DNA from 3 places in the Bradyrhizobium sp. CCBAU 11361 genome. Region 1 is predicted to be linked to each of the others. Evidence: riboswitches for the same ligand, from Rfam matches in the RefSeq annotation. Region 1 holds a riboswitch; each other region holds the start of a gene.
What was found. A riboswitch is a leader RNA that binds a small molecule or an ion and turns the genes downstream of it on or off. The one in region 1 is predicted to bind cobalamin.
Positions count from the first base shown of each region.

Region 1 (7,805 bases):
AGGAAGGAACTGAACCATGCATATCGAACCCGGCGTCGTATCGGGCGCCAAGCTCGTGTTGAGTTACGCAACCGGCATCGCCGTGGGCGGCGTTGCGTTGAAGCTCGCGGTCGAGACCATGCGCGAGCAGGGCATCACATCGTTCGCGGCGCGGACGCTCGCCACCACGGGCCTCGTGTTCGTCTTCTTCGAGATCCTGCCGCACTTCCCGGTCGGCGTGTCCGAGGTGCACTTCATCCTTGGCTCGACCCTGTTCCTGCTGTTCGGGGCAGCGCCGGCGGCCTTCGGCCTTGCGTTCGGCCTGCTGTTCCAGGGTGTGTTCTTCGAGCCGCCGGACCTGCCGCAATACGGCATGAACGTCACCACGCTGCTGGTGCCGCTGTTCGCGATCCAGGCGATCGCCGGACGGATCATTGCCCGCAACACCGCCTATGTCGATCTCAGGTATCGCCAGGCGCTGGCGCTTTCGACGACCTATCAGGCCGGCGTCATCGCCTGGGTCGCGTTCTGGGCGCTCTATGGTTCCGGCTTTGGCGCGACCAACCTCGTCAACATCGCGACCTTTGCGGCCTCCTACGCGCTGGTCATCGTGATCGAGCCGCTGGCCGATCTCGCCGTGCTGGCGCTGGCAAAATCGCTGCGCGGCGTCACCGCGCCCGGCCTCGTCACGCCGCGCCTGCACAACGCGGCTTAAGAGACAAGGGGCGGCCGCGATGGCCGCCCCCACACGCGCGATGCTCACGCTCTCCCTGATAGGCATCGGTTGCGGTGATCCCGAGCAGCTTACGCGCGCCGCCGTTCAGGCCATCAACGCGGCCGATCTCATCCTGATCCCGCGCAAGGGGACGGCGAAATCCGATCTCGCCGATCTCAGGCGGACGATCTGCGCGGATGTGCTCACCAATCCAACGACGCGCATTGCCGAGTTCGACCTTCCCGTGCGCGACGCCGGTGAAGTGGACTATCGCAAGGGTGTGGACGATTGGCACGATGCGGTCGCGGCGACGTGGTCGCGGGCAATCACGAGCCATCTCGAAGGTGACGGCAAGGTCGCGCTGCTGATCTGGGGCGATCCTTCGCTTTACGATTCCTCGCTGCGCATTGCGCGCCGGCTCGATCCCTTGCCGGAGATCGAGGTCATCCCCGGTATCACGTCGATCCAGGCGCTGTGCGCGGCGCATGCGCTGCCGCTCAACGACATCGGCGAGCCCTTTCTGGTCACGACGGGAAGGCGCTTGCGCGAGGGCGGCTGGCCGCAGGGCGTCGACACCGTGGTCGTGATGCTCGATGGCAGCACCGCATTCCAGTCGCTCGATCCGGCCTGGCTCGACATCTGGTGGGGCGCTTATCTCGGCATGCCCGATCAGATCGTCATGTCCGGCGCGCTTGCCGAGGTAGGGCCGCGCATCGCCGCGCTGCGGCAGCAGGCGCGCGAGCGGCATGGCTGGATCATGGACAGCTACATTCTCAAGCGCAGGCCGTAAGCGAGGCAGCATGCTCCCCGACTGGGTCACCCAAAAATGCCCCGAAATCTCCGCGGTCCATCGCGAGGCGGCGATCGCGCGGCAGGCGCAACTGACGAAGCCGACCGGCGCGCTCGGCCGGCTCGAGCAGCTCGCGATCGAGCTCGCGGGCCTGCAAGCGACCAAGCAGCCGCGCGCGGCACGCGTGCCGATCATCATTTTCGCCGGCGATCACGGCATCGTCGCGCAAGGCGTGTCGGCCTATCCGCAAGGAGTGACCACCGCGATGATGGCGAATTTCGCCTCCGGTGGCGCTGCGATCTCGGTGCTGGCGCGGGAGCTTGGTTCGAGCCTGGAGGTGGTTGACGCCGGCACGTTGGCGCCGGAGGCGGTAGCAGGCATCGTCATCGACAAGCCGCGCAGCGGCACACGCGATTTCAGTGTCGAGGCTGCGCTCGCACCGTCCGAGCTGGCCTTCGCCTTCGAAGCCGGCCAGCGCGCCGTCGCGCGCGCGGAAGCCAGCCAGCCCGATCTTCTGATCTTCGGCGAGATGGGCATCGGCAACACCACGACCTCGGCGGCGATCGCGGCGAGCCTGCTCGGCGTGAGCGCCGAGGAAATCGCCGGCAGCGGCACCGGCGTCGATGCCGCTGGCCGTGTGCATAAGGCGCGCGTGATCGATGCCGCGATTGCGCGTCACGGCGTTGCGGGTGCGCCGCCCGAAAAAATCCTGTGCGCCGTCGGCGGCCTCGAGATCGCGGCCATCTGCGGCGCCATCATTGCGGCCGCGCAGCGCCGCATCCCTGTATTGATCGACGGCTTCATCGTGTCGGTCGCGGCGCTGGCGGCCGTGCGCCTCAATCCGTCCTGCCAGCCGTTCCTGCTGCCCTCGCATCAATCGGCGGAGCAGGGGCATCGTCTGGTGCTGCGCGCCCTGAACGTGCAGCCGCTGATCAGCCTCGATCTCAGGCTCGGGGAGGGATCGGGCGCCGCCATCGCGCTGCCGCTGGTGCGGCTCGCCTGCAGCCTTCACAACGGCATGGCGACCTTCGCGCAGGCCAATGTGCCGGATCGCCCGGCCTGATCCGGCTCATGCTGTGCGCTGATTGACCGACGCGACGCGCCAGCCGGTCGCGAGCCGGTCGATCCGGGTCAGCGACAGCGGATCGATCACGAAGCGCAGCGCGGCTTGCGGCGCAAGATCCAGCGCGATGCACAGCGCGGCGCGGATCGTGCCGGAATGCACGACGAGCGTTGCGGGTCCAGCTTCGATCCGTGACAGCCCATGTCGGACGCGCGCGACCTGCTCCTCAAAGCTTTCACCTCCCGGTGGTCGTGCGCGCGCCGGATCGCCCCAGAATTGCGCGTAGGCATTGCCGCCCATTGCGGCGAGGTCGTCATGCCGGCGGCCGGTCCAATCGCCGAAATCCTGCTCGCTGAACTCGCCCACCAGCTCCGGGTCGAGCCCCAGCACGCGCGCGGTCTCGACCGTGCGCCGCGACGGGCTGGCATAGCTCGCAGAGTCCCGCGGCAGGTGCTGCCGCAGCGCTTCCAGTCGCGTGCGATCGCCGAGATCGGCGGGCGCATCCGGCGCGTGGATCGTGCCTTTGATGCCGTCGACGGGCGCATGACGGATCAGCCAAAGGAAGGTCTCGCCTTCCATGCTTCTCTCCAAGGAAGTTGGTCGCTGTGGCAATAACGCCGCAACTGGTACATTGACTCTGTCTCGATCGTAATCCTAGATGCTCGCGACGGTTTCCCCCGAGAGGGGATGAAAAGGGAATGCGGTGCGGGGATGTTTTCCCCAACGCCGCGGCTGCCCCCGCAACTGTAAGCGGATAATCCTTCGTCAGACGCCACTGGGTCCTCGGTCCCGGGAAGGCGACGAAGTGGTGACGACCCGCGAGCCAGGAGACCTGCCGTCAGCCGTGGTCACACGCGAAGATGTCGGTCGGGGAGTACAGACATTCGGCTTCATCGGAAGGCTGACAAGCCAAGGGTGAGACCTCGTTCGCTGTGACGTGCCACTGACGTCATACCGAGGTCCCGCTGTGTCTTCTATTCGTCTTGGACGATCGCGCCGTTTCCTGCTCGCCTCCGCTGCCTTCACGTCGTTTACAGTCGCCGATCTGCCTGCCGCGCTGGCGCAGCAGGTCCGCGAACCGCTGCCACCCGTCGAGGTGTCGCCCAACCAATCCCGCAAGCAGGCGAGGCCAGCCGGCCGGGACGCGCAGAGTGCGCGTCGCGCAACGCCGCGCCGGCCGGCGGCCGCATCGGCGGCGCCCAAGCCTGCCGTGCCAGCCGCGGAGGCGCCAACGCCGCTCAACAGCAACGCGGTGGCCGAGAGTGCCTCGCGTCTCGGCCTCACCGTGCGCGAGACGCCCGCGACCGTCGAGGTGATCTCGGCCGCGACCATGCGCGAGCAGGGCTATCGCACCGTGTCCGAGGTCGCCCAAGGTGCGGTCGGTGTCACCTCCGGCGACGCTCCGGGGGAGCCGGCAGGCTTCTCGATGCGCGGCTTCACCAACAGCCAGATCAACACGCTCTACAACGGCATCAAGATCGGCCCGCAGAACATGACCTCGCGGATCATGGACACGGCCAATCTGGAGGCCGTGGAATTCCTGAAGGGCCCGGCCTCGCTGATCTCGGGCGAGGGCGCCGCCGGCGGCTCGATCAACCTCGTCACCAAGCAGCCGCACACCGGAGCGATCCGCAACGAGGCAGACTTCTCGTACGACTCCCTGAATTCGTTCCGCGCGCATTACGGCTCCGGCGGCAGCACCAACGTAGAAGGACTCGACTATCGCTTCGACATCAGCCGCTCCTCGCTCAACGGCTTTGTCGACGACACCAATACCAAGACGCTCGACGTGTCCGGCCAGCTCAACTACCGCGTCTCCGACAGTCTCAAGGTCTGGGGCGCGATCGAGTACCGCGAGGATCGCGGAAAGGCCTATTGGGGCGCGCCGCTGGTGCCGGTCGCGTTCAGCGGCTCGCATGCGACGACGGGGATTGTCTCGGGCAACTACGTCTCGAACTTCAACAAAACCAATCTAGGAGCGGTCACGATCGACGACCGCACCTTCAACACCAACTACAACGTTCTCGACAACCGCAATGTCGCGCAAGAAGTCTGGCTGCGCGGCGGGTTCGAGTTGAAACTGGCGCCCGACCTGACGCTGAAGAGCCAGGTCTATGGCTATGGTGCGGAGCGGACGTGGTTCAACAACGAGGTCGAAGCGTTCAATTCGACCACGAACATGGTGGATCGTGAGCGCTTCTATGTCGCACACAGCCAGCGCCTCGTCGGGAACATCACCGACCTGACCTGGGATGCGAATATCGCAGGTTTTGACAATCGCCTGGTCACGACGCTGTCCTCGAGCTATCTCGATTTTGTCAGGCCGGGCGCCGCAAATTTCCCCGGTGACTCCGTTTCGTTGGTCAATCCCGACCGCGGCTTTTACGGCCTGCTCACGACCAAGCAGCAGACCGCGCGCATCGACAACGAGGCGCTGTCGTTCGAGGATCGGCTGAAGCTGACGCGCAGCTTCGCACTGGTCGGCGGTCTCCGCGTCGAGCATATCGGGCTCGACCGCAACTCGACCGACAAGAACGGACTGGAGAAGGCCGGCTTCCCGTTCACGCAGGACTGGGCGCCGGTGACGGGCCGCATCGGCTACACCTGGGAGGCCGTTCCCGGCCTGACCTTCTTCAGCCAGTACGCCACCGGCGCCGACGTATCCGCCAACAACATCTTCCTGTTGTTGCCGACCCAGCCGCTGGACCTGACGACGTCGCGCACCTACGAGACCGGCGTCAAGCATCTGTTCTGGGACAACCGGGCGGAGTGGTCGTTCTCGGCCTACGACATCCTGCGCAAGAACGTCTATGCAGCGGCCGGCGGGCAGGCGCTCAATATTGCGGGACGGCAGGAGTCGAAGGGCGTCGAGCTCGCAGCATCGGTGCGCCCGATCGAGCCCCTGCGGCTGTGGGGCAACATCGCCTATGTCGATGCGCGCTATGCCGACTACAATTTCGTCGGCGGCTCGTTCTCGGGCAACACGCCGCCGAACGTGCCGCGCATCGTCGCGAATGCTGGTGCGTCGTACCGGTTCTTCACGCCGTGGCCGGTGGAGCTCGGCATCGTCGGCCGCCACGTCGGCGACCGCTACAACACCGACGCCAACACGGTAACGATGAACGCCTACACGGTCGGCGACGTCTATGCCTTCGTCGACATTCCCAAGACGGTCTTCAACGCCGTCGATCAGGCTCGCCTGGCCTTCCGGGTACGCAACTTCACCGACAAGCGCTACGCGATCTGGGGCGATCCGTTCTATCCCGACCAGATACTCCTGGGCGCGCCGCGCACCTACGAGATCTCGGCGGCGTTCAAATGGTAGGGCGCTGAGCGCATGATGGGCGCGATCGTCCTGCTGCATCGCTGGCTCGGGATCGCGTTCTGTCTGCTGTTCGCGATGTGGTTCGCGACCGGCATCGTGATGCATTTCGTTCCGTTTCCGTCATTGACGGAAGCGGAACGTTTTGCCGGCCTTGCTCCGGTCGAGCGCGTGCAGGCCACCATGGCGGTTGCCGATGCCGTGGCTGCAAGCGGGATCGCCGATGCTACGCGCGTGCGCCTGATCCAGCGGAGCGACGGACCGGTCTACGTCGTGTCGGGGCCCTCGCGTTCGCGCGCGGTCCGCGCTTCCGACCGGCAGGATGCATCGGTGTCATCGCCCGAGGTCGCGCTCGCCATCGCGCAGGCGCATGCGCGCCAGCGCGGCCTGGATGCCGCGCATGCGGCTGTCGTTGCGCACGCGGACTACGACCAGTGGAGTGTACCGAACGGCTTTGATCGCCACCGGCCGCTGTTTCGCGTGGCCCTTGGCGATGCCGCCGGAACGGAGATCTACGTCTCGTCCCGTACTGGCGAAACCGTCCTGGATACGACGCGGAGCGAGCGCGGCTGGAATCTCGTCGGCAGCGTGCTGCACTGGATCTACCCGACGGTTCTGAGAAGCAATTGGGCGCTGTGGGACGGCGTGGTCTGGACGCTATCGCTGCTGGCCCTGATCGCCGCGATGTTGGGAACGGTGCTCGGGATCGCGCGGGTGAGGATGCAGGGACGTCAGATCTCCTCGCCCTATCGCGGCTGGCATGCTCTGCATCATATCGTCGGCCTGGCGGCAACAGCCTTCGTGCTGACCTGGATCTTCAGCGGCTGGCTCTCGATGGACCACGGCCGGCTGTTCTCGCGCGGGCAGTTGACCCCCGCTGAGGCTAGCGTGACGAACGCCTTGCCGGACTGGAAGACGGCCGCCTCGCTCGATGGGAAGCCGGTATCGTCCTCAGCTCGCGAAGTCGAATGGCTTGGCTTTAACGGCATGGTCTATCGACGCGAACGGATTGGTCTCGACCAGCAGGTTTTGGTCCGGCTGAACGTCCGAGAGGCAGGCGTGTTCAGCGCGCAAGAGGTCGAGAGTTTGATGACGCGCCTTGCGGCCGGCTGCGGCGTGTCGTCCGTTCTTGCGGTCAATGACGACTATCCCGCGCAATCCATTGTCCCGGGGGCTCCCGTCTACCGTGCCCGCTGTGGCGACCTCTGGTTCGACATCGACAGCGCCGACGGCAGCGTGCTGCAAAGGCTGGATGCGTCGCGGCGGGCCTATCGCTGGTTCTACGGCGCGCTGCACACGCTCGACTTTCCGGTCCTGTTGGCGCATCCGCGGTTGCGCGATGTCCTGATCGTCGGCTTCTGCGCGCTCGGGCTTGTGTTCTCGATCACCGGAATCGTCATCGGGTGGCGGCGGCTGCGTCTGTCTTTCGCCGGCTAGACGGGCGCGCGCGGCGCCCGATCAAACAAAAAATGCGAAAACAACCCCATGCACAGTAGCCGGTGATAATGGAATCAACGGCTTACGCACGTGTCGACGCGATTTGACCCGTCGGGCAAAACAGGGGTATGTTGCTATTATTCCGAAATCGTCGCTACGCCTGCAACTGCGCCTCGATCTGCCGGGCGGCGCGCAGCAGCGTGCGGTCCTGGCCGCGCCGGGCGATGATCTGGAGGCCGAACGGAAGCCCGCGCGTGTCGGTCCCGCACGGAATCGAGATCGCCGGCAAGCGGGCGTGATTGACGAAGGGCGTGAACACGGCATGCCCGCGCGGGCTCGCGGGGCGGCCACCGATCATATCAGGCCCCAGCTGGGTGAACGGCCAGGCGACGCAGGGGACGGTTGGCGTGAGCAGCAGATCGGCTTCAGTGAAGAAGGCCGCGAAGGCATTGGCGATCGCGGCGCTCGCCACCAGCGCACCGGCAACGTCCGCGCCTGA
Region 1 is NZ_LBJZ01000001.1:296,939-304,743, reverse strand. It holds gene XI08_RS01355 (energy-coupling factor ABC transporter permease) at 17-694, shown strand; gene cobF (precorrin-6A synthase (deacetylating)) at 735-1,484, shown strand; gene cobT (nicotinate-nucleotide--dimethylbenzimidazole phosphoribosyltransferase) at 1,495-2,547, shown strand; gene XI08_RS01340 (histidine phosphatase family protein) at 2,554-3,126, opposite strand; cobalamin riboswitch at 3,199-3,401, shown strand; gene XI08_RS01335 (TonB-dependent receptor) at 3,515-5,872, shown strand; gene XI08_RS01330 (PepSY domain-containing protein) at 5,885-7,306, shown strand; gene XI08_RS01325 (amidase) at 7,461-7,805, opposite strand, start outside.

Region 2 (7,805 bases), on a different contig from region 1:
CGCTTCCGCGGCGCGGCCGCGCCAGTAATGGGCGCGCGACAGCGCGAGCGGATTGGCCGAGCCTTCGTCGATCGCGGCGAAGTGCATCATCGCCGTCCTGGGATCGTCGAGATAGCGCAGCGCGATCCAGCCGCACATGAAGTGGTAGTCGACGCGATAGACCTCCATCGCCGGCACGGCCGCCGCGCGCACCACGTCGTAAGCGGTCCTGGACTTGCCCTGGTCGAGCAGTTTTCGCGCCAGCAGACGACGCTCGCGCCACCAGGCGTCGGTGTCCTGCGCCGCCATGGTGTCGGGCGCGGCGGCCAGGATCACCTCGGCCGCGTCGTCGATGCGGTCCTTCTGGAGATGCCATTGCGCGCGGCACAGCACGTAGCCGAGATCGCGGCGCGCCTCGGTCGACACGTCATCGAGATAATCCTTGGCCTTGTTGGCCTTGCCGGTGACGGCGGCGCAGGCCTTGACGATCGCGAGCGCATCCTCGCCGAGCCGTTTTGCGGCGCGCCTTGCGCCGGCATAGTCCTTGGCGCCGAGCCGCTTGTCCATGCGGGCGCGATGGTCGTCGGCGGTGAGGAGATCGCGGAACGCCTCGTAAGAATCTTCCTCGCTGCGCTCCGACAATTCGTCCGTGCGCCAGGCCTCGCGGACGAGACGGGCAGCCCTGTCGGCGTCGCCTTCGGCGAGCAGCACGCGGGCGAGCGCGAACTTGCCCTTGGCGCTGGTCGGGCGGTCCATTGTGAATTTGTGCACGGTGGCCGCGTCGGTCTTCTCCTGCCACAGCCGCGCCTCGGCGCGCCGGCGCAGCAGCGCGCTGCTCGGCCAGTCCGGATTGGCGGCGAGGAAGGCGGCGTAGCGTTTGAAATTTGCGGTGCTCTCGGAATGGCGCAGCATGAACCAGTCGGCGAGCTTCTGCCCGGCGGGGTCAGCGATGCGGTCGCGCGCCGCGCCCGCATCATCGGTCTTGCCCTTGCGCGCGAGATCGATCGCGTCCTTGAGTGCGGCGAGGTCGCCGGTCAGCGGCGGGGGCGCGGGCTTGTCTAACGGCTCGTCGTCCTGCTTCTTCGACTTGCGCTTCGCCTCGGCGTGCTTGCCGTGGCGCGATTTCGCCGCGGCATGGCGCTGCTTGTCGGCTTTCGCCTCATGCGTCTTCTTCGACGCGGACGATTTGTGATGGCTCTTCGCCGCCAGCTCCGTCGGAAGGAGAGCCAAGGCGGCCACGGCAACGACACACGCGAGCGAGCGTAGGCACTGGTTCATTCCGTGGTCCCCCCTGCGAAACCAGTACAAACCAAAGTCCGCGACGACATGCGGCTCGAGAATCAAAGCATCGAAAACGATGCCACGGCATCGTTTCGCATTTGTCACGCTGTCGCAACATTGCGGCAAAATACGGATGGAGCGCGGGAACTCTTGCAACGAGGGATAGAGCCGGGTCTTTAATCTTTGTTAACGAATAGGGCCCGCGCGACGATTGCGCAGGGTCCAGGACGTCGCGAGGGCCAGATTGCGCGTGTTCCCGGGCTGAAATCCGGTGTATTGAGTTCCCCGACCTGTCCCTTCAGCCTTTGCCCCGAACCTATGCCGATTTTCAACCAGTCGATCCGGCGCAAGATCGTCGGCATCGCCCTCGGATTGATCGTCCTGATGCTCGTCACCTCGATCCTGTCGATGGTGATGTCGAGCCAGGTCGGCGTTCTCCTGGACGAGCTGACCAACCGCTATATCCCGGCCTATGGCGATCTGGCGCGCGCCAATATTCGCTCGCTGGAGCGGTCGGTGGCGCTGCGGCGCATGGTCATGATGAAGATGCAGGCGTCCTCGGACGAGGAGGCCTATGCGGCGCGCCTGCGCGAGTTCGAGGAAGCGGACCGCAAGATCGAGGAAGAGGCCGAGGGCGCACGCAAGCTCATCAACGCGATCATCGACGACCCGAGGACGCCGTCCGACAATGCCGCGTTGGCGCGGATCGAGATCCGCATCGAGACTGCCGTCACCGAGCTGCGCCGCGAGCTGAACGAGGACCACGCAAAGCTCCTCAAGCAGGTCGACGCCAAGCAGATGGCAGAAGCCCGCGGCACGCTGGAACACATCGATGCCATCCGCGACCAGTTCAACCAGAAGTTCGATGCGATCCGCGCCGACATGCTGACACAGGTCTTCGCCGCGACGTCGCAGGTGATCGGTCACCAGCGGCAGGCGATCGTCGTTTCGGGCATCGTGACCTTGCTCGCTGCGATTGTCGGATTTGCCTTCGCGCTGCTGGTGTCCAGCGGCATCACGCGGCCGGTGCGCCTTTTGCTGGCCGGCACCCGCGAGGTCGAGGCGGGGCGGTTCGACAAGACCATCGCCGTCTCGACCCAGGACGAGATCGGCGAGCTCGCGGCCGCCTTCAACCGCATGATCGAGCAGCTCAGGCACAACGAGCGCATCCGCGAGACCTTTGGCCGCTACATCGATCCGAAGGTGGTGCAGGGCCTGATCGAACGGCCCGAGGTCGCCATCGACGGCCAGCGCCGGGTGATGACCATCATGTTCTGCGACATGAGCGGCTTCACCTCGATGAGCGAGGGCATGACCCCGCGCGGCCTCGTCAAGGTGATGAACCACTATTTCACGGTGATGTCGGTCCCGATCAGGAGCAATCGCGGCGTCATCGACAAGTATATCGGCGATGCCATCATGGCCTATTGGGGCCCGCCCTTCATCGAGGAGGACGAGCCGGCGCTCCTGGCCGGCTGTGCCGCCATCGACATGGCCGACCAGGTGCCCGCGCTCCAGAGGCAATTGCCCGATCTGCTCGGCATCCGCGCCATGCCCGTGCCGTGCGACCTGCGCATCGGCATCGCCACCGGCGAGGTCCTCACTGGCAGCATCGGCTCCGAGCTGATGATGAGCTTCACCGTGATGGGCGATGCCGTGAACCTCGCCTCGCGGCTCGAGGCCGTCAACAAGGTCTATGGCACCCGCATCCTGATCGCGCAGGCGACGGCGGATGCGATCGGTGAGCGTCTCGAATTGCGCGAGATCGATCGTCTGGCGGTCGCCGGCCAGAGCGCGCCGCAGGCGATCTTCGAGGTGATGGCGAGGGCCGGCGCGCTCACCGCTGCGCAGGACGGCTTGCGCGCGCACTTTGCCGAAGGTCTCGCCGCCTATCGCGCCCGCCGCTTCGACGAGGCCCGCGCCGCCTTCAACGCGGCGCTCGAAGCCGTCCCCGGCGACGGCCCCTCGCGCACGCTGCTGTCCCGGATCGCGCAGTTCGAGGCCGATCCGCCGGGCGAGGGGTGGGACGGCGCCTGGCGGCTGGAGCAGAAGTAGGCCCCGCGCGGGAAAAATTGATTCTACTCGATAACGATGTTCGCCCTGACCTATTTCCCGGGCTTAGGTTGGCCGTCCTTGAGGCGTTTGATGGGGACACGCCGATGACCGAACTTGAGGACAGGCTGGAACGGTTCGAGACGCTCACGGCCGAATGCGAGCTGATCGCCAAGCTCGCCACCGACAGCAGCAAGCGCGAATTCTATCTCAAGCTCGCCGAGCACTATTACCAGCTGGCGCGCGAGACGCGGGCCGCGGTCGCGACCAGCGTGCGGCCTGAAGGCGGCTGCAATCCGATCTTAACATTTGAGACGCATCCTCTGAGGGCGTGAGCGTCGCGATTCGCGATGGGAATGCCGGGGCTCGCTGCAATGCAGCGCGTTCCGGTGATGTTGCTTTGCCGGTGTCTTACAGGGCAATCCCATGCGTCTTCTTGCGGTGCTCATCCTCGCGCTCATGACGGCGGCCTGCAACCAGGAGCAGGACATCACCGGCTCGACCGCAGCCTGCCCGGTGCGGAACTACAGCTCTTACAATCCCCGCGACATGAGCCAGTGCGTGGCCGCCTGCAAGGCGTGCGACCATGGCAACACGGTGACCTGCACCACGTCCTGTACGCTCAAGGGCGCGCACTGAGCTGCCAGGGATCGCCGGTCCTTCGGGCGTCGAGGGGCTGACGGTGTCGGGGCACCGGAACGATTCACATGACATAATCATTGGTAGGAGCAGGCAGGACGCGGAGTCCAATGGGAATGGGTATGCTCGATCCCGGCCGGTTTCTGGTGTCGTGCTCGCAGTGCGACGCATGGCCGATGGCGGCCAACGTCAAACGCTCGAGCTGGTCGGCGTCCCCGAGCGAGGTCCGCTTCGTGTGCCCGCGCTGTCGCCGCGAGGAGACCGCGATCGTCTCCGCCTCGGGCGAGTTGACGCCGATCAGGCGCATCGACATCCCGCCGCGCGAAGTCACTGTGGCCTGGGCCCAGGCGCAGCGCCCGAGAGGCCGCACATAGGCGGCCGGCGCATTGCTCGATCCCGTTCGGGAACCCGGCCGATCGTCGGACGTTTCCGCCCCAACATCACCTATCGAGGCCGGGCGAATGATCAGCGAGCATTTCGACACCCGCACACGGATCAACATGAAGCTGGCGCTGGATCGGATTTGCCGCAATCGCGCCGTGGGTGAGGATCATGCGTTCCGCAAGTCGGTCGCCGAGAACATCATCCGCTGCGCGCTGACAGGCCGGACCGGCATCGGTCAGCTCGTCGATGCCGGCGAGCGGGCGGTGGTCACGACGCGCGCGGCGCGGAAGCCTGTCTGATTGTGTTTGCTCGCGTTTGCAGCTCATCGTTCCACCGGTCGATTGACTCCCCGTATGCTCGCCCCCTAGATTGATCGGTGACGGTTCTCCTCATGGAGATCAAAAGGGAACGTGGTGCGAGATTGTCCCGACGCCGGGATTGTCCCAACGCCACGGCTGCCCCCGCAACTGTAAGCGGTGAATCTTTCGTCATATGCCACTGGGAATCTCGGTCCTGGGAAGGCGACGTCAGGTAACGACCCGCGAGCCAGGAGACCTGCCGTCAGCCGTGGTCACACGCGAAGATGTCGGTCGGGGAGTACAGGCATTAGCTTCACCGGAGCAATCGATCGCTCCGCCGTAGAGCCTCGTTCGCTGTGACGTGCCACTGACGTCATACCGAGGTTACAATTGTGTCCCGTATTGTCTCTGCCGCCAGGCGCCTCAGCGCCGGCCTGTTCGCGCTCGTCTCCCTGCACTCACTCGATCTGTCCACCGCCTTCGCGCAGCAATCGGCATCACCGGATCTGCTGCCTCAGGTCGAGGTTGCATCGCCCAAGCCGGCGGCAGGCGCCGTGCAGTCGCCGCCCTCCCAGCCGAGGTCAAGCCAGCGGCGCGAGCCGCGCCAACCTGCGCTGCCGGTCGTCGCCACGTCCGCAGCCCCAAGCCTCGCATCGCCGCTCGTGATCAGTCCGACCGGCGTTGCGACGCCGGCAGGGCAGGTCGCGAGTTCGATCACCGTCGTGACCGAGAAGGACATCCAGACCCGGCAATATCGCACCGTTCCCGACGTGCTGAACACCGTGCCGGGGCTGAACGTGGTCCAGACCGGCGGTCCGGGCGGACAGAGCTCGGTGTTCATGCGCGGCACCAACTCCAATCACACCAAGGTGTTCGTCGACGGCATCGACGTCGGCGATCCCTCGACGCCGAACGGCGCCTTCGATTTCGCGCATCTGTTGACCGCCGACATCCAGCAGCTCGAAGTGCTGCGAGGTCCGCAGAGCGGCCTCTACGGCTCGGACGCGATCGGCGGCGTGATCTCGATCGTGACCCGGAAAGGCGAGGGGCCGCCGCGCGCGACCGCCTCGATCGAGACCGGATCGTTCAACACCTTCAACCAGACCGCGGGCCTCAGCGGCGCGCAGGACAATTTCAACTATGCGCTCAGCGTCGCGCATTTCCATGCCGGCGACGTCCCGGTCACGCCGCTGCAACTGCTGCCGCCGGGACAGAAGGCCAACGGCAACAACTACGACAACATGACCTACTCGACCAAGCTCGGGCTCGACATCAACGAGAACTGGTCGGTCAACAGCGTGGTCCGTTACACCGATGCGACGCTCCTCTTCACCGGCGACGGCGGCTTTCCCAGCGTGCCGAACGCGACGCAGACCCGGCACGGCGTGCATCAGCTCTTCAATCGCCACGAGGCGGTCTGGTCGGTGCTCGACGGTCGCATCAAGAGCTATTTCGCCGTGAATTACGCCAATCTGCGCAGCGACGATATCGGCCCGGCCGACCTCGTCTCGACCATCACGACCGGCGAGCGCATCAAGTATGACTGGCACAGCGTCGTCGCGCTGGCGCGGGGCAACAATCTGGTGTTCGGCGCCGAGCAGCAGACCGAGCGGATCGACACCACCGGCTTTGCGGTCGAGAACGGCAACAAGGCCGGCTTCATCGAACTGCAGTCGGAATTCGCAAAACGCTTCTTCCTGGTCGCCAATATCCGCAACGATCACAACGACCAGTTCGGCGAGCACGCGACCTACCGCGTCGCGCCGGTGCTGATCGTGCCTGTGACCGAGACCAAGCTGAAGGCGAGCTACGGCACCGGCTTCAAGGCACCGACGCTCAGCGAGCTCTACCAGAACTTTCCCGATTTCGGCTTCTTCGGCAATCCAAACCTGAAGCCGGAGCAGAGCGAAGGCTACGATGTCGGCTTCGAGCAGCCGCTGTTCGACGACCGCATCAGGTTCGGCTCGACCTACTTCCACAACAGCATCACCAACCTCATCACCACCAACGCGACCTTCACGTCCTACGCCAACGTGAATCTCGCCACGACCGAGGGCACCGAGAGCTTCGTCTGGGCGCAAATCACCGAGCGTTTTGGCATCCGCGCCGATTACACGTTCACCCGCGCCGTCGATGCCGGCACCGGATTGCAGTTGCTGCGCCGGCCGAAGGAAAAGTGGAGCGCGACCGCGACCTGGAAACCGATCGATCCGCTCACGCTGTCGGCGACCGTGCTTCATGTCAGCGACTGGCGCGACGTCACGCGGGACGGATCGGTGTCGGGCATCACGGCGCCCGGCTACACGCTCGTCAATCTGCGCGGAGACTATGCGCTCAACGACCAGGTCAAGCTGTTCGCGCGGGTCGATAATCTCTTCAACACGCACTACCAGAATCCGACCGGCTTCCTCGCGCCCGGGCTCGGTGTGTTCGGCGGCATCCGCATGGCGAGCTTTGGCGTAAGATAGCAGGGATCATGGGAGCCATCGCATGACGACAGCCGATCCGCGCATGGACTTGCTCGCAGGCCAGCTTGCCGATGCCGAGGCCGGCTGGAGCATCGGCACATTCGGGGCCATCGCCGAGTTCACGCGTGAGCCCGGCGAGGCCTTCGACATGGAGCGGTCTCGCGACAGGGCCAGTGTCGTGACGGACAAGGGCGGGATACGCATCGTGTCCCATCCCGACCTGCGCCTGATTGCGTCGGAGTCGCCGACCACCGAGAGCTGGAGCCATCGCGTCGCACTCTGCCTCCCGTATGAGGCGAGTGCGATGTGCAGGCGCACGGAGTTGACCGAAATCGGCCCGGACCGCGAGGCACTGCGCCGACGGGATCGCGATGGCATCCTGTTCGATCTTGGCCTTGGCGCGTTGCAGATCGACGCCTGCATCCGGGTCGGCGACGCCGACGCCGTCGCCGCATTGAGGCGCCGCACGGGCCGATCCGTGTTCGCAGCCGAAAGCGACGTCATGCGGATCATCTTCGCCGCCGATCCGCACCGCGTTTTCATCAGCAGGATGGGGCGGGCCGAAGTGTTCCAGCCGATCCCGCCGCCGGGCGGGCGAAGCCCCGACGGCCCGCACACCCATGTCCTGCCAAAATTGCTCGCGCATGGCCGCACCCATGCTGCGACCGAGCCGCTGCCCGAGGGCTGGATTCCTTGTGCGCAT
Region 2 is NZ_LBJZ01000195.1:166,397-174,201, reverse strand. It holds gene XI08_RS36355 (lytic transglycosylase domain-containing protein) at 1-1,257, opposite strand, end outside; gene XI08_RS36350 (adenylate/guanylate cyclase domain-containing protein) at 1,579-3,315, shown strand; gene XI08_RS36345 (hypothetical protein) at 3,420-3,647, shown strand; gene XI08_RS36340 (hypothetical protein) at 3,739-3,951, shown strand; gene XI08_RS36335 (hypothetical protein) at 4,062-4,325, shown strand; gene XI08_RS36330 (hypothetical protein) at 4,338-4,634, shown strand; cobalamin riboswitch at 4,699-4,912, shown strand; gene XI08_RS36325 (TonB-dependent receptor domain-containing protein) at 5,024-7,102, shown strand; gene XI08_RS36320 (DUF6925 family protein) at 7,125-7,805, shown strand, end outside.
Region 2: another riboswitch for cobalamin. It lies ahead of XI08_RS36325 (TonB-dependent receptor domain-containing protein); the one in region 1 lies ahead of XI08_RS01335 (TonB-dependent receptor).

Region 3 (7,805 bases), on a different contig from region 1:
CTGGTGATTATAAGCAGAACCATAGGTGGCTTGCCGGATCGCGGGTGAGGGTCTGCCGGAATTGTCGCGTGTCCTGAGGCCGAGAGCTCAGCCCCAGCGCATGCCTCGCACCGCAATCTGCCTCTTGAACCACCTCTGTGGGCTTGGCGGATCAACGTGAAGGTATGGATGCTGTCGGCCGCGGTATGAGTGTTTCTTGGTGCTGGTCTCGCATTGCCAACATGAGTACGTAGAATACGAGGAGAATTAAGAGGCCGCGCATACCAAAGGTCTTCCCGAAGCTATGACATTTGTGGAGCGAATTGTATTCGGTGCATTTGATGCAGCCGATGGACGAGTGATTACGTAGAACTCGACCGAAGCCCTGTATCAGGCGGCAAACGACTAGCCGGCCGCCCGAAGGTGCCAGCGTTAGCTCAGCAAATCGACCCTGCCGGTGTCGAGCCGATACAGGCCCCCGACGATCTTCAGTCTGTTCTGCTCAACTGCCGCGTTCAGAATCGGGCCCGCCGATTTGAGTTTGTTGACATTATCGATTACATTTTGTCGGGTTGCATTGGCGAACGTGTCACCGGTTTGCTGGCGAGATGCCGTTACCGCAGGCGCAAGCGCAGCGACGAGGGATGAAATGTGCCCCGGCGGTGGCTTATCGTGGTGGAGCGACTTGACCGTGGTGTCTATCGCACCGCAATGATCGTGACCAAGTACCAGGATCAGCGGCGTGTTCAGCACGGCGACCGCATATTCCACACTGGCGAGCGTGTCATCGTTGACGAAGTTGCCGGCGAGACGGCAGACAAACAAATCACCAAGTCCGCTGCCGAAGACAAGTTCAGGCGCCACGCGAGAATCGGCGCAGCTCAGAACCGCCGCATAAGGATTTTGCCCATCGACCAAGACTTGGCGCTCGCGTTTGAAATCGTCGCCTCGTGAAGTGCCCTGGACATAGCGATCGTTCCCTTCCATCAGCCGCTTCAGCGCAGCATCCGGCGAGAGCAGGTTATCTGGCTTCGGCGGCGCTTTTGCTTCCTTCGCATCAACAATGTTGGCAAGCCGCAGGCAACTCGCCGAAACAGCGAACAGCAACAGCGAGCGGCGCGAAGGCGCGATCTTGGTCGGATAGGACATATTCGGAGAACGGCCTGCATGCATGTGCTTCACCTCATCGCACGGCTTTATGCCACCCGGTGGCTTCAGCTTCCGCTTCGCTGCAGAGCCAGCGGTCACCAGGCATCTTCGTTATGTCGATTTGTTCGTAACTGAGTTGTCCGGGCAGGTGATAAATGCGCTCGCCGTTGCGGTCCACGGTGCCTTTTATCAGACACTCGGGCGAGGGCGGGTCCGATAACAGAGTGGAACCGAGCAGGAGTTCCCGAGCGTTGATCGGAACCGAGCTCGCACCGACGATGATCGTCGACTTGTTGCGGCGACGCCAGTCCCAAGGCGCGATGAACGCCCCCGACCACAGCCCCACATCGGCTGTGCTCGCCACCAACTCATAGATGGCGTAGTTAGGGTTAGATCGACCCGACGAAAGTGCCCAGCCCGAGCGTACCATCCAGGCGTTCACATTCTCGCCTTCAATGAAGCAAGTGCCGAGTGACCTCCTGTACTCATCAACTCCTGTGGTATGACAATCCCACGTTCGTCCTTTTGAATGCTTGATAAGCTCGTCGCGAGCCGCTACACCGCAAGCCCATTTCCGGCCGTGGGCGTCGACGCAAATCTGATCAGTCGCAGGAGCTTCGATGCCTGAGAGCCGTATTTTGGTTTGCTCGATCTCGATCGTATTGCCGTCGAGGATGCGCGGAGCGTCGCTGAGTTTCGCCGCGCAAGCCGGAGATGTCATGACGGCGAGCAATGCGACCATCATTCGGCGGTGTTTCATCCCGACACTAACCTTTCGTTCTTGGTCCATGTTCACGCACGATCCGGCGCCGCCACATTCGACTGCTTGACCGCACCATGTCCGTTATTGGGCCAGCATCGTTCGACGTGTGCTTTATGAAAGCTTGGTCGTGATTTCCAACCTACGACCTGACGCAGCGTGAGGTTCAAGCGATTTCTTACGGTGTGCGTGTCTCGGTATCCTTCGAGGCTCGCCGGTCTCTCTCAGTCGGCGCGCACTGCACCCTGACGACCTGAGGAGGAGATCCCCATCGCTCGAAGATGCAGGAGAAAGCCGGACCTCGGAACGCTGTTTCTCACGCGCTTGAACAAAAGCGCCTGTGAATTTTCGGCGGTCGAGCGCAAGTCAGTCGTGGAGGAGCGACCTTGCTACGCTTCGTGCCAACCTGCATCGGCAGACAGAAGGCTGCCGACGGTTTCGACGACGGTGATGACAGTTCGTCGTAAAATTCTTGTCGCGAAAAGACCGATGTAGAAATATGGTCTCGCTTCCTCTGACCGGTTTGGACAAAGGCGCCAAGGAGTTCAGCTCACCCCTCGCTGCGTAAATGAGTCGGAATCTCGTTGCGCAAACCCTGCAAAACCTGGAGCTCTCTTTCGTACAGCCAGCCGGATGGTCGTTGATACCGATCACATTATGGCTTTTCGCACCTCCGAGCTCCACATAATCGTACGTGGTGCTGCCGCACCGTTCGTATAATCGGACCGGATTGTTCATGACCCAGGCTGCCCGATGGGCGGCCGCTCTTTCGTGGTACTGACCGCATATTGACGCGCCACGCGGACCAACTGCCGCTTTTCTTGAGAAGCAAGCATCATCGATCGTCGACGCTCGATCGGGCCGTGCTCTATGCTCGCCCAGCAGATCAGCTGATCCGACCGGGCCCTCGTACAAAATGGCCGGCTTCATCGGGCGACGGCAGGACATTGCCCTCCTTGAACGTGAATTTGAAGTTCACCGTGTATCGTTGATCATCCGTACGGGCGGCGTCCCATCGGCAAATCACCCATATCGAACAGGCCTCGCTGGGGCAGCCCGTCATCTGCCGCCCGTAGCCCACCAGGCGGCGAACGATAGCTCCGTTCTTTTGTGCGACGAGTGCCTGACCGTCCTTCTTGTAGGCCCTGGAACGAGTGACTTCAACATCGTGAGCGGCGCCACGGCACGACCGTGTCGTTCGTGAACGCTGTCGTTGTCAAAATCGAGCCCGCGAACGGGTCAGGGAAATAGGTTCTGCGCGCGCTCCGATCACGGGCCGAAGGCTCGCGACTGTTGCGAAGGCGTAAACACCGCGACTTTGGAGCGCATATGTTTTGCAGTTGCTCTGAGGCGCTCGGCGCCCAAAGAGCTGCGGCGCGATCCTGCTCTGCGCGACTATTTACCGAGGCCTGTCGCGCCCGTCTAACTCTTCCCATTCCTTTGGCTCTATGCGATCGAACCAGGAGCCGGGAGGGAACGCCGCGATACGCTTGGCAAAGAAGGATTGCGGCTCCCAATCGTATCCTTCGCTCTTCTCGAAAATGATGACCCCGTTGTGAGTAAAAAAGCGGGGCCCGGGGATATTACAGTTCACCAAAAGCAGAACGCGCCACAGACCCCCTTTCTCGGTCGGCTTATCATTCGGCTTCGGCAAGTAGTCCACTCCAACAGGTTCGACGATAGTGCAGCGGCCCTGCCGCAGAAGATTGCCGAGCGGACCTCGCGTGGTCGTGACAAAGTTGAAGTTGGCCAGGTCATGCAGAAAGCGATGATTTGCGTCCCTTTCGCCATCCGCGACTTCACTGGCGATCAACGAGAGCGCCAGGGCGCGCCAGCCCAATTCCATCGGCTTTGCATAGGTCGACGCAAGTTGAATCGTTCCGTCGAATGCGATCTTCCAGGTGATAACGTACTGTTCGTCTGATTTATTGTCCCGGTGCCTGGTCCAGGAAACGAAAACATATTCATCTCGGTCAAATCCTTCAGCAACGCCCCACGTTCGAGGGACGAACTGTGCGACCTTCGAGACGTTGGAGAGAATGTGTTCTATCGTCTCACCGTCTTGCGCTCGCCACGTGGACTTGACTCTTTCGACGAGGGCGCTTTCGTTGGCACGAACACTGTTGCTCGTCGCAGCCAGTCCGACCAGGCAGATCAGCGATGGACCAAGACAAAACCATAGCGCGCGTCTTCCAGACATTTTCTTCACAACCGTCGGCCTATCTGGTTTTTCATCAACACGTCTTCAAGGCGGGCAACCTTCAACCTGTTATGCGCGAGCGCAATAAGTTAGCGTCGACGCGACGGGGCGACCGATGGTGTCCCGCGCGAGCAGGCGCTCCCCTCTATGTCACGCGCCGCTAACTTCAGTCGCCAGCGACAGCCCGGATTTGCTGTGCTGGACATGCCCAGCAGGAGGGCCTGGGCATGCCGATGACTTGCATTCTTCGTGCCAGGTAACAGACGGAAATTCTTACCGGTTTTGTGTCTTCTTTGTCGACTTTCCGACTTGCACACGTTTCGATCGTTCCATTCAGCCTATCCATCGCGGCTTACCCATCCTCGTCCCGCACCGGATATTCGACGGCGCAGGGGAACGCTTCGGTGCCAAGTTCCTGATGAGAATTCGGAGCACGTTTGCCGCCATTGAACCGTTTGGTTCGGTTGCAGGAATGTGGGCTTTCGATCTCTGCCATGCCTTTGGGCGCTTGTGGCCACGGGGCCGCGGCGCGTTTGGCGCTCCTTTCGCGATATGCGGCGCCTCCGGAAGTCGAGAGCAGCCTCAGTCAGCTGCGGATTGCACTCGATGGCCAACGACGCCAAGCCGATCTTTACGCCGAGCATTTGGAGTCTGGCTCGCACCGCAAATCAACATGCTCGCCGGTATGTTGCTGACTTTCGCCAGGTGTCTTAGGCCTATTCAATACGGATCCTGTTGGTCGAGAAGGCGGTTGGATGGCGGACGTGCTCGATGAACCGCTGGGAAGCCGGGACTCGCATCAAATGCGTTCTGCTCGAGGCAGCAGTCCCGACCGCGCAAGCCGCATTTGCCCCTTCCACCGATCTGGCGTGCGGCCCCACGCGCACGCAGCTCCGATGGTCATTCCGACATCGCTGATTGGAGAGCGCTTCTACATCGTGGTCAACGAAAGAGATGCACGTCATTCCCGTAGCAGATGTCGCAGCGTTAGCTTGAGATATAATCTGAGAGGTTGACGGAAGAGTTCTCTTGCCGATAATCCAACTCGTCGAGGTTCTCCGGTTTGCATTTGATCCGGAGCTAAGAGGGAAGCCGGTGAAAATGCCGGCGCTGCCCCCGCAACTGTGAGCGGCGAGCCGCTGTCCAACGATGTCACTGAAGCCTGCGCGGCTTCGGGAAGGCCGGACAGCAGCGATGACCCGCGAGCCAGGAGACCTGCCCCGACATCTATTCGTCCGCGGGCGGGGTGTCCCGGTGGTGCGCTAAGCAGCCGTCGCACGCGCGACTTCCCCTGCCTGCGTCCGCCATGGCCTTTGCCCCCAACATGGGGTTAACGCTATGTCTCTTCTCTCCCTTCCGGTTGCCACGCTCGGAACGCCACGCATGGGTCCAAGGCGCGAGCTCAAACGCGCTCTCGAAAGCTATTGGGCCGGAAAAAGCAGCGAACAGCAGTTGCTCGAGGACGCAGCTGGCCTGCGTGCCGCGAACTGGGCTCGTCAGAATTCTATCGGCGTCACGGTGATTCCATCGAACGATTTCTCGCTGTATGACCAGGTGCTCGACACAAGTGTCATGGTTGGCGCCATCCCGGGCATCTACGCCTCGAAAGCCGAGTCCGTTTCGCTCAAGACGTACTTCGCCATGGCCCGCGGTTCACAATGCGACGACCAGGATGCGAGTTGCGGTCACGGACCGCGCGGATTTGGCGCACCCGCGCAGGAGATGACCAAGTGGTTCGACACCAACTACCACTACATGGTCCCCGAGTTTCACGGGGGACAGACTTTCAGACTGTGCTCTCGCAAGCCGATCGAGGAGTATGAGGAAGCTAAGGCCCTTGGCTTCCAGACCCGCCCTGTCCTGATCGGGCCGGTCACATTCCTAAAGCTCGGCAAGAGTGCCGATCCTGCGTTCCAGCCACTCTCGCTACTGGACGATCTGATACCGGTCTATATCGAGGTCCTGCAGGAATTGGCCAAACGCGGGGCAAAGTGGGTTCAGTTCGACGAGCCCTGCCTCGTTCTTGATCTGGGCGAGGTGGCGCGAAAATCCTTGCTACATGCTTATAACCGGCTCGCGAAGGAGGGGCCGGCCATCAAGATCATGGTTGCCAGCTATTTCGGCGACCTAGGCGACAATCTGGACACCGCCTTGAGCCTTCCAGTTGCCGGACTGCACCTCGATCTGGTTCGAGCGCCAGAGTTATTGGATCAGATCATCGCTGGCGGCCGAAGTGATCTTGTCATGTCTCTCGGTGTCATCGACGGCCGGAATGTATGGCGGTCGAATTTGTCGTCGCTCCGCCAGCGGCTGGAACCCGCGATTGCGAAGCTTGGCAAGGATCGTGTACAGATCGCCCCATCCTGTTCGCTGCTTCATGTGCCGGTCGATGTTGAACTCGAGACCGGACTCGCTTCCGACGTCAAGCGTTGGCTTGCTTTTTCGGTTCAGAAGATGCATGAGCTTGCAACCCTGGCGCGGGCACTCGCAGGCGATCAGAATGCTGCGCTAGCTCTTGCCGAGTCGGAATGTGCCGCGACTGTCCGCCGGACTTCCCCGAAAATCCGTGATGCCAATGTCGCTGTCCGGATGAGAGCGATCGACCAGACCATGCGCCGGCGCGCCAGCCCATTTGCCCGTCGTGCCGAGATCCAAAGCAATCGTTTCGGACTACCGGCTTTCCCTACCACGACGATCGGATCGTTTCCGCAGAGCACAGAGGTCCGGAATGCCCGTGCAGCGCATGCACGAGGCGCGATGAGCGACGAGCAATACGACCGGTTCCTCAAGGAGGAGACTGCGCGCGCCGTACGTTGGCAGGAGGATATCGGTCTTGACGTCCTCGTGCACGGCGAATTTGAGCGCAATGACATGGTGCAGTACTTCGGCGAGCACCTCGCCGGCTTCGCATTTACCACGAACGGATGGGTGCAATCCTACGGCTCGCGCTGCGTCAGGCCACCGATCCTGTTTGGCGATGTCTTGCGGTCGAAGCCGATCACCGTGGAGTGGTGGCGCTACGCGCAATCACTAACCAGGAAGCCGATGAAGGCGATGTTGACCGGACCGGTGACGATCTTGAACTGGTCCTTTGTTCGCGATGATATTCCCAGAAGCGAGATCTGCCGCCAGATTGCGCTCGCGATCCGAGACGAAGTCCGCGATCTCGAGAACGCTGGTGCGACCATGATCCAGATCGACGAAGCTGCACTCCGCGAAGGATTGCCGTTGCGTCGATCGGAGTGGACGGCTTATCTCGACTGGGCCGTGGATTGCTTCCGCATCTGCTCATCTGGCGTCGCCGATCAAACGCAAATTCATACGCATATGTGCTACTCGGAGTTCAACGACATCATGGGTGCGATCGCTGCAATGGACGCGGATGTCATCTCGATCGAGACGTCGCGCTCGAAAATGGAACTACTCGACGCGTTCAGGAACTACGAATATCCAAATCAGATCGGGCCAGGCGTGTACGACATCCACTCTCAACGTGTTCCCGAGACGGGCGAAATGAAGGAGCTGATGGCATTGGCTCGGGCACGGCTGCGGGATTCGCAGCTCTGGGTCAATCCGGACTGCGGCCTGAAGACGCGCAAATGGGAGGAGGTTCGGCCGGCGCTAGCGAACATGGTCGCTGCCGCCCGCGAATTGCGCGCTGCATCCGATCCGCTAGGCCGTTGATCGCGGGCCTGGGCCTTTTCTCGACAAAGCTGA
Region 3 is NZ_LBJZ01000172.1:14,213-22,017, reverse strand. It holds gene XI08_RS19055 (carbonic anhydrase) at 412-1,152, opposite strand; gene XI08_RS19050 (thermonuclease family protein) at 1,163-1,873, opposite strand; gene XI08_RS19045 (nodulate formation efficiency C protein) at 3,288-4,088, opposite strand; cobalamin riboswitch at 5,123-5,325, shown strand; gene metE (5-methyltetrahydropteroyltriglutamate--homocysteine S-methyltransferase) at 5,427-7,772, shown strand.
Region 3: another riboswitch for cobalamin. It lies ahead of metE (5-methyltetrahydropteroyltriglutamate--homocysteine S-methyltransferase); the one in region 1 lies ahead of XI08_RS01335 (TonB-dependent receptor).